3 regions of the Gordonia sp. CPCC 205515 genome follow, and region 1 is predicted to be linked to each of the others. Evidence: predicted binding sites of a transcription regulator. Region 1 holds the regulator's gene; each other region holds the start of a gene.
What was found. Region 1 encodes LexA, which represses DNA repair genes until DNA is damaged. Its sites were predicted from a motif close to CGAACANNTGTTCG; they were not measured.

Region 1 (3,274 bases):
CTCGTGCTGGAAGTCCTCGATCGAGTCGAACGAGCGGTAGACCGATGCGAACCTGAGGTAGGCGACCTCGTCGAGGTCGCGCAGGGGACGCAAGATCGCCAGCCCGACCTCGTTGCTGGGGATTTCCGCGGACCCGGACTGCCGGACGGTGTCCTCCACCTGTTGTGCGAGTTTGGCCAGCGCGTCCTCTTCGACGGCACGGCCCTGGCAGGCGCGACGCACGCCGCGCATCACCTTCTCGCGGCTGAACGGCTCGGTGACACCATTGCGCTTCACCACCGACAGGACGGCGCTCTCGACGGTGGAGAACCGGCGCCCGCACTGTGCACACGACCGGCGGCGACGGATCGCCTGGCCTTCATCGGCGACGCGTGAATCGATGACCTTGGTGTCCTCGTTCTTACAAAACGGGCAGCGCATGCCCCCGAGAATACCGCCCACGCGTCACCGGTACGCGGGCGCGACCAGCGCCTGCCCCACATGCAGTCCGGCGCCGGACAGGTCGTTGCGGGCCACGATCTCGTCGATGACGGCCTGCCGCGGCACGTCGGGGGCGATCCGCTCGGCAATCGACGTCAGCGAATCGCCCGACCGCACGTGCACCACCTCGGTGCCGATGGGTGCGGGCGCGACCGACGCGGCGTAGCCGGAACCGACGATCGCGACCACCCACACCAGCCCGGCGAGCGCCACGCCGACCAGCACGGCCACGGCTGCGGCGCGGCGGCGGGCGTAGACCCGGCGGGCGACGGTCGGGCGGGGCTCTGCCACCGCACCCGCCTGCTGTGACGCGCGCAGACTCGACGCCGGGGCCGCGCACCGGCTGCCCCGCACCCGCGGCGTCGCGGGCAGCGGGCCGAGCGGCCGTCCGTCTGCCGGACGACCGAACGCGGGTTCGACTCCCCGCACCGGGCGATCACCGACCCTGGTGGCGCGCACGCGACCCTTCGGGGCGGCGGTACCGGTAAGAGCTGCGGAGCTGGTCGGGGCTGCGGTGCGGGTGATGGTGGCGGTGCTCATGGTGTCCTCCGGAGGGTGTCGGTTCGAACACGTGAACGTCGAACACGTGATCGATAAAACGTATGTTCGAGTTTTAGCACGCCCCTCCGACAAAGTCGCGACAAACCGCAAAACACCTCGAACACATGTTTGAACATGTCGGTGACTTCGGCTACTGTCGGCGCTGTACCACTCGAACGACCAGCCGTTTCGCAACCCGAACCAGTTCCCGACCGAGAGGAAGGACTCACCGATGAGCAACAAGTCCGGCGGGCACGACGCCCGGCATACCGGCCAGGCCACCACCGGCCCGGCGGCCGGCGCCCAGGACCCGGAGACCGCCGAGGCATCCCTGACCCCGCGCCAGCGCGGAGTGCTCGACTACATCCGGCAATCCGTGCGTGAGCGCGGGTACCCGCCGAGCATCCGCGAGATCGGCGACGCGGTGGGGCTCACCTCGACGTCGTCGGTGGCCCATCAACTGCGCACACTCGAGCGCAAAGGTCTCCTCAAGCGCGACCACAATCGGCCGCGCGCGGTGAACATCTCCGACGGCGAGCACAACAACCCGCCGGGTGGCAGCGCTGCGGCCGACGGCACGCCCTTGCCGACCCCGGCGTTCGTGCCGGTGCTCGGACGGATTGCGGCAGGCGGCCCGATCCTCGCCGAAGAAGCAGTGGAGGACGTCTTTCCGCTGCCCCGCGAATTGGTCGGCGAGGGATCGCTGTTCCTGTTGAAGGTGGTCGGCGAGTCGATGATCGACGCGGCGATCTGCGACGGGGATTGGGTGGTGGTGCGTCAGCAGAGCGTCGCCGACAACGGCGACATCGTCGCCGCGATGATCGATGGCGAGGCCACCGTCAAGACGTTCAAGCGCAAGAACGGGCACATCTGGCTGATGCCACACAACGCCCTGTTCGAGCCGATCCCCGGCGACGACGCGGCGATCCTGGGCAAGGTCGTCACGGTGATGCGGCGGGTCTGAGCCACCGGCCCGGCACCCGCCGCATCATTCCCGGCCCCGGGGTCAGTCCGCCAGCGCGGCGGTGGCGGCGGCCCGTGCGGCCACCGGATCGGTGGTGGCCAGCACGGCCTCGGCGGCTTTTCGGCACTGGTCGAGAGTGACGCCCGACAGCCGTGCACCAACGGCCGCGGACGCGGCCGGCGCGGCCGAGAGCGAGTTCACGCCGAGGCCCACCAACACGCACGCGAGGAGCGGATCGGCAGCTGCCTCACCGCACACACCGACCGATTTGCCTGCCGCGACGCCCGCCTGCCCCACACTGTGGATGAGGTGCAGCGCCGCGGGTTGCCACGGGTCGGTGAGCCCGGCAAGCTCCGGCGACATGCGGTCGGCGGCCATCGTGTACTGCGTCAGATCGTTGGTGCCGATCGAGACGAAGTCGACCTCGGCCAGGATCGCGGGGGCCAAGATGGCCGCGGCCGGGACCTCGACCATCACGCCGGCGATCATGCCGCGCTCCCGGACCTGCGCCGCGAACTCGGCGGCTTCGGCCGGCGTCGCGATCATCGGTGCCATCACCCACGGCGTGTTGCCGCTGGCCTTGCCTGCGGCGGCGATGGCGTCGAGCTGATGTTCGCGGATCTGCGGGTTGTCGGTGGCAATACGGTTGCCGCGCACGCCGAGTGACGGATTCGGCTCGTCGAGCTTCGTGACGAACTTCAGCGGCTTGTCCGAGCCGGCGTCCAGGGTCCGGATGACCACCTTCTGGCCGTCGAACGCGTCGAGAACCTCTTTGTAGAGCGCCGTCTGCTCCTCCACCGACGGTTCGTCCGGCCGATCGAGGAACGCCAACTCGGTGCGGAACAGGCCAACACCTTCCACCGGGAACGACGTCGCCGTGCGGGCCGACGCCCCGTCGGCGACGTTGGCCACCACCAGCACCTCATGACCGTCGGAGGTTCGACCGGGTCCCGTCCACGACTTGACCGCCTCGGCCTCTTTACGGCTCTGTTCGACTGCGGCGACCGCGGTCGCCTCGTCCGGGGACACCTCGATGGTGCCGGCCGTGCCATCGACCAGCACCGGAGCGCCGACCGGGACATCGGTGAGGCCGGATACCGCGACCACACACGGGATACCCAACTGGCGGGCGATGATGGCGGTATGGCTGGTGGGTCCGCCGAGCCGGGTCACCAGCGCGATGATCAAGGCCGGGTCCAGTCCCGCAGTGTCCGCGGGCGCGAGGTCGTCGGCCAGCAGCACCGATGCGACGTCGGGTTCGGGTACTCCTGGTTCGGGAACGCCCAGCAA
Region 2 (3,274 bases), on a different contig from region 1:
GTGATCCCGGTGCGCCTCGGCTTCCACACGCCCGCGGGTACGTCGACGGCAGCGAGTTTCATCGGCGACGACACTCCCGCCGACACCCTGCGCCGAGTCCTGCGCACCCGCGGCCTCACGATGCACGTCCGCGTCCACGAACTTCAGTTGCCCACGGCGGATCGCCGGGTCCTCGCGGCCCGGTGTGAGCGGTTGCTGGCGCCCTCTTACCCCTTCGCTTCCTGAGGTGTGAAGACCCCCGGATCCCTGTGGTGTGAAGACCCCCCGATCCCTGAGGTGTGAGGAGCGTTAGCGACGAGCCACGAAGGGCCTGGTGAGAGGCCGTCCATGGCCCTTCGAGACGGCCCTCCGCTAGCGCTCCGGACCTCCTCAGGGAGCGGGAGGGGACGGTCCTCCGCTAGCGCTCCGGACCTCCTCAGGGAGCGAGAACGGTTACAGGTCGAGCGGATTGACCGCCCATCCTGACGCAATCAAACGCGGCACCCGTCGTCGTTCTTCCGGTTTGTCCGGTGGTCCGGTACTGGGTGCGGATTCGACTGTGCGCGAGTCCTTCTCCTTATCCGGTGGTCGGTGCCGTTCCCGCAATCGGCGTGCCAACTCCGCCCCGACGATCCCGCTCCGGTTGACCTGCGGCTTCCCGCGGCGTCCGTCACGCCCATTACGCACCCACGCGGGTCGACCGGCATCGGGGCCGTCCTTGATCATGTGGGTCGACCACTGACCCGGATTATCCCCGACCATCCGATTGTGTTTCCCGCACGCCCCGGCCAAGTCGATGACATCGGTGAACCCGCCCTGCGCCCAATCCTTTTCCGCATGATGAGCTTCGAGATGAGTGAACGGCTGCGTGCAGTTCGGGCAGGTACACACCGCGCCGTCCCGGGCGAACAGCATGAACCGTTGTGCCTGGTTGGCAAACCTGTGGGCCTGACCCAAATACAACGGCTCGGCACTGTGATCTTTGAAGACTGCGAGGTGTTGTTGTGCGTCGGCGGCCAACTCGATCACCTGCGAGATCGGCAGCAGCGCACCGCTGGCGGTGGTGGCCACCCCGGCCTGTTCCCGTAGCGCGGTGTCGGTGATGGAGATGATCAGATGCGGCGGCAGGCCTCGATGACTTTTCCCGAGGACTCCGCCGTTGACGACAGCATCCAGCAGTGCGTGCAGCGCATCGTGATTGCGTTGGGCGGGGGTGCGGTAGTCCCGCTCGGCCGCCTTCTTCAGAACCTCCATGTCGACGTCGTCGCTGCTGCCCTGCGGCGAGTCGGGATCGTTCGGCATGTTCATTCCGGGAGCTGCCCAGGCCGCGAACACCACATCCAACAGCGCTCGGGTGACCGAGTCGAGGCGTCCTTCCAGACTGCTCATCAAATCGGCATCCTGCTTGGACAACTCGAGGCTGCGCCGTCGGGCCCGGTCCTTGTCATCGGCGAGTGTGCCGTCGGGGTCGAGGTGTGCCAACAGTTCGGCACCCAGGACGATGAGTTCTTTGGGTTCGTGATCGCGGGCGTAGCCGGCCATCACCTGTTCGGCCTTGTCCCGCAACTCGGGCTCGACACCGGCCGGGATCTTGTCGAGAATCTTGATCACCGTCAACGCATGGTCGGGGCCGATCGCCCCCTCGGCGAATGCGGCCGCCAGGTTCGGCAGCTTCGGGTCCAGGACGTCCCCGGTCAGCGAGTACATCGACAACAACGCTGCCATCAACTTGCGGCGTCGACCCGGATCGGTGATCCGCAGGTGCAGCACCATGAAGTCGGTGAGTCGACTGAACCCCTCGCGTTCCGTCACCCCGCGGTCCGAGCAATCCATCACCCGCCGCAACCCGAGGTAGGCCATCCGCCGCGCGGACCGTTCATGGGATTCGGCAACCGCCAGCACCTCGTCGCGCGAGGCGGACGTCGTTGACGACGCCGCGATCCGATCCAGCACGTCGTCGAGTTCGCGGTAGAGCCCGACGATCTCCGCGCCGGTGTCGCCACTCTCATTGCTGCTGGTCATCGAGCCTCACCCCCCAGGTTCTCGAACTGATGTTCGATAGTCTACGCCGCTCGGCTACCTGTGGCAAGGGCCGCCCGCGGCAGGCCAGTTGCGAAAATCTGGTCACATATCTCATATATGTATGCTCTCCGCATGACAATCTCGCTGACGCGCACCGAAGCCCAGCAGCGCTTTACCGAACTCCGCGCTGCCGACGGCCTCGTCGACGACGCCGACCTCGACGCCATCTGGGCAGGCCTGACCACCCTGAAACCAGCGGAACTGTTCGGTGCCTGGAAGGGTGGCGAGTTCGTCACCGGCCACGCCGCCAACGGGTTGCTCGAGAAGTCCGGCTGGTACGGCAAGACCTTCACCTCGCGCACCGACGTGCAGCCGCTGATCTGCCGCGACGCCGAGGGCACCCTGTTCTCCAACACGAAGCTCGGCAAGGGCGAGGCCAGCCTGTGGTCGATCGAGTTCCGCGGCGAGGTGACCGCGTCGATGGTGTACGACGGGCAGCCCGTCATCGATCACTTCAAGCGGGTCGACGAGAACACTGTCATGGGCATCATGAACGGCACAGGGGGAGTCGTCGACGGCCAGCATCTCTACTTCTATCTCGAGCGCGTGTGACAGGCACGCGCACCAAGGATTGACCAAGGCCGATCCAAGCGGCCCGGGCGACGGTGTCCTTCGTCGAATCCACTCGAACGAAGGACACCGCCATGACCCGATCTCAGAAGATCACGCTCGCCGTACTGTGTACCGCCACGGCCATGCTCATGCTCGACATCGCCGTCGTCAACACCGCACTCCCGTCGATGGCGCGGGAGTTCGACGCCGACCTGAACTCCCTCAAATGGGTGATCGATGGCTACACCCTGGCGTTGGCGACGGTGGTGCTCACCGCAGGCGCCTGGGCTGATCGCGTTGGGCGTCGTCGCGTATTCATCATCGGTGCAATCGGTTTCACTGTGGCATCGGCGATCTGCTCGCTGTCGGACGGCATGTTGATGCTCAACATCGCCCGCGTCGTCCAGGGCTTGGCGGCGGCGCTGCTGTTCGCCACCGCCCTCGCGTTGCTGGCCCACGCCTTTCCCGGTCGCGCACAACGCACCACCGCGCTGGCCGCCTTCGGCGCGACCATCGGGGCGTCGTTCGCGGTGGGACCACTCCTGGGTGGGGTGCTCACCCAGACGATCGACTGGCGCGCGATCTTCGTCATCAACGTGCCGCTGGGTGCGCTGATGCTGTGCGGCGTCGCCTGGATCGACGAATCGCGCAGCAGCGCACC
Region 3 (3,274 bases), on a different contig from region 1:
CACCGAGAGCGTCACGATCGATAGGTTCGACGACGGCGCTGCGTTTCGCGACTTCTTCAAGGCCCACTACGGACCCATGGTCGCGACCTATCGAGGGCTCGCGGACGACTCGACGCGGACCGCGGCCCTCGACGCCGCCATCGCCGAGCTCGCCGACGAGCACATCACCGACGGCACGATGCAGTGGGAGTACCTCCTGGTGACCGCGACGGTCGTGTGACGCCCGCTCCCCTGAGCAGCGAGGAGCCCCGCCCCCGTTCCCTGAGGTCTCAGGGAACGGGGGTGGTCACTGCCGGAGAGTGTTGACTGCCCACCCCGCCGCAATCAACCGCGGCACGCGTCGTCGTTCCTCGGGCCTCACCGGCGGTCCGGTACTGGGCGCGGATTCGACTGTCCGCGAGTTCTTCTCCTTATCCGGTGGTCGGTGCCGTTCCCGCAACCGGCGTGCCAGTTCCGCCCCGACGATCCCGCTCCGGTTGACCTGCGGCTTCCCGCGGCGTCCGTCACGGCCGTTGCGCACCCACGCGGGACGCCCGGCGTCGGGTCCGTCTTTGATGATGTGGGTCGACCACTGCCCCGGCTTGTCACCGACCATCCGATTGTGTTTGCCGCACGCCCCGGCCAGATCGATGATGTCGGTGAACCCGCCCTGCGCCCAATCCTTCTCCGCATGATGGGCTTCGAGATGAGTGAACGGCTGAGTGCAATTCGGGCAGGTACACACCGCGCCGTCCCGCGCGAACAACATGAACCGCTGTGCCTGGTTCGCAAACCTGTTGGCCTGCCCCAGATACAGCGGTTCTGCACTGTGATCTTTGAAGACTGCGAGGTGCTGCTGCGCCTCGGCGGCCAACTCGATCACCTCCGAGATCGGCAACAAGGCACCGCTGGCGGTGGTCGCCACCCCCGCCTGTTCGCGCAGGGCGGTGTCGGTGATGGAGATGATCAACTGCGGCGGCAGGCCTCGATGGCTTCTCCCGAGGACTCCGCCGTTGACGACCGCATCCAACAGTGCGTGCAGCGCATCGTGATTGCGTTGGGCGGGGGTGCGGTAGTCCCGCTGGGCTGCCTTCTTCAGAACCTCGATGTCGATGTCGTCGCTGCTGCCTTTCGGCGAGTCGGGATCGCCCGGCATGTTCATGCCGGGAGCCGCCCAGGCCGCGAACACCACATCCAGCAGTGCTCGGGTGACCGGGTCGAGGTGTCCTTCCAGGGTGCTCATCAACTGGGCGTCCTGCTTCGAGAGTTCCAGGCTGCGCCGGCGGGCTCGGTCCTTGTCGTCGGTCAGGGTGCCGTCGGGGTCGAGGTGAGCCAACAACTCGGCACCCAGGACAATGAGTTCTTTGGGTTCGTGATCGCGGGCGTAACCGGCCATCACTTCTTCGGCTTTGTCCCGCAACTCGGGTTCCACCGCGGCCGGGATCTTGTCGAGAATCTTGATCACCGTCAATGCATGGTCGGGGCCGATCGCCCCCTCGGCGAACGCCGCCGCCAGGTTCGGGAACTTCGGGTCCAGGACGTCCCCGGTCAGCGAGTACATCGACAACAACGCTGCCATCAGCTTGCGGCGTCGACCCGGGTCGGTGATCCGCAGGTGCAGCACCATGAAGTCGGTGAGCCGGCTGTAACCCTCACGCTCTGGTACCCCGCGATCCGAGCAATCCATCACCCGCCGCAGGCCGACATACGCCATCCGCCGGGCCGAGCGTTCGTGGGATTCGGCAACCGCCAGCACCACGTCAGAGCCAGCAGACGACGTCGATGAGGCCATGATCCGGTCCAGCACGTCGTCGAGTTCGCGGTAGAGCCCGACGATCTCCGCGCCGGTGTCGCCATTCTCATTGCTGCTGGTCATCGAGCCTCACCCCCCAGACTGCTCGAACTGATGTTCGATAGTCTACGCCGCGCAGGTACCGGAGGCAAGGGTGGATGATCCTTCCGTGGCGACGAGATCCCGATACGGTCTCGCGATTCGTCGAACCCACCTCCGATCACGCATAATGGCGGTACGCATGAGGCAGGAGTGACTGTTGTGACTAAAATTCGGATTTCGCTAAGGCGTCGCCATGCTCTGGGAGCGTTGGTGGCCGTGGCGGCGGTACTGGGTGTCGGCACGGTCGCTGCGCCGACCGCGACAGCCGCCCCGGATCCGTCGAAGCCATACGTGGTGTCGAAGTCGTCGATCCCCGGTCGGGAACGCCTGCAGGTCTGGTCGCCGGCGATGGGACGCGCGGTGACCGTCGACATCCAACACCCGGCGGGCGACGGTCCGCGGCCGACTCTGTACCTCCTTGACGGCGCCGAGGCGCACGCACAGGAGTCGGGCTGGTACGCGATGACCGATGTCAAGTCACTGGCCGCGAGCGAGAAGCTCAACGTCGTCACCCCGGTCGGCGACCCCCACAGCTATTACACCGACTGGCGGGCCGTCGATCCGGGCATCGGCAAGAAGTACATGTACGAGACCTTCCTGACCAACGAACTGCCGCCGATCATCAACGGCGAGTTCGGCGGCAACGGCCGCAACGCGATCGCCGGCGCGTCGATGGGCGGGGTCGCGGCGCTGACGCTGGCCGCTCGGCATCCGGAGCTGTATCGCGGTGTCGCGGGTTACAGCGACTGCGCGAACGTCTCCAGCCTGCCCAACATGCTGCTCACCCAGTGGGACGTCAGCCGCGCCGGCGGCAACGCCGACAACATGTGGGGTCCGATCGGCGATCCCGCCTGGGCCGCCCACGATCCGTATCTGATCGCAGACAAGTTGCGCGGCAAGACAATCTACATGTCGTCGGGCAACGGCGCTCCCGGGAAGTACAACGACCTGCTCAACGATCCGCTCGACGAAACCTTCCGGGGTATCTTCGGTGAGATGGGCACGTACTTCTGCACCGGACAGATGAGTTCGCGGCTGTCGGCACTCGGCATTCCGTACACCACCGCCATGCGACCGACCGGCACGCACAAGTGGGGTTACTGGAAGGACGAGTTGCGGACCTCCTGGCCGATCCTGATGGGGTCGCTCGGGTTGCGCTGACGCACAGGTCTTTCCGCGATGACCCCGCTTCCCGACGTTCGTACGCAAGCCGACCGACTGATCGACCTGGGTGTCGAGATCGATGCCGATCGGCTGCGCGTTCTCGCGCAGGCGACGACACCCGACGACACCCTCCTGGTCCCGCACCCCCAGCTCGTACCGCCATCGTCGTTGGCGCCGTTGATCTCTCGCGATGGCAAGCCTGGCTTCGTCGTCGTCGACATGACCGACCTCGACGAG

Region 2: a site for LexA is predicted at 2,024-2,037, ahead of AAFP30_RS02375 (DUF222 domain-containing protein). Genes of this name have one in related genera too.
Region 3: a site for LexA is predicted at 1,879-1,892, ahead of AAFP30_RS24900 (DUF222 domain-containing protein). Genes of this name have one in related genera too.

Annotation. Positions count from the first base shown of each region.
Region 1 covers NZ_JBCLVJ010000021.1:63,847-67,120, reverse strand. The annotation lists gene nrdR (transcriptional regulator NrdR) at 1-420, opposite strand, end outside; gene AAFP30_RS26435 (LysM peptidoglycan-binding domain-containing protein) at 445-1,020, opposite strand; gene lexA (transcriptional repressor LexA) at 1,253-1,984, shown strand; gene AAFP30_RS26425 (phosphoenolpyruvate--protein phosphotransferase) at 2,027-3,274, opposite strand, start outside.
Region 2 covers NZ_JBCLVJ010000002.1:444,784-448,057, forward strand. The annotation lists gene AAFP30_RS02370 (lysophospholipid acyltransferase family protein) at 1-225, shown strand, start outside; gene AAFP30_RS02375 (DUF222 domain-containing protein) at 433-2,001, opposite strand; gene AAFP30_RS02380 (DUF4334 domain-containing protein) at 2,134-2,613, shown strand; gene AAFP30_RS02385 (MFS transporter) at 2,706-3,274, shown strand, end outside.
Region 3 covers NZ_JBCLVJ010000019.1:37,799-41,072, reverse strand. The annotation lists gene AAFP30_RS24905 (class I SAM-dependent methyltransferase) at 1-220, shown strand, start outside; gene AAFP30_RS24900 (DUF222 domain-containing protein) at 287-1,855, opposite strand; gene AAFP30_RS24895 (alpha/beta hydrolase) at 2,084-3,034, shown strand; gene AAFP30_RS24890 (DUF5701 family protein) at 3,053-3,274, shown strand, end outside.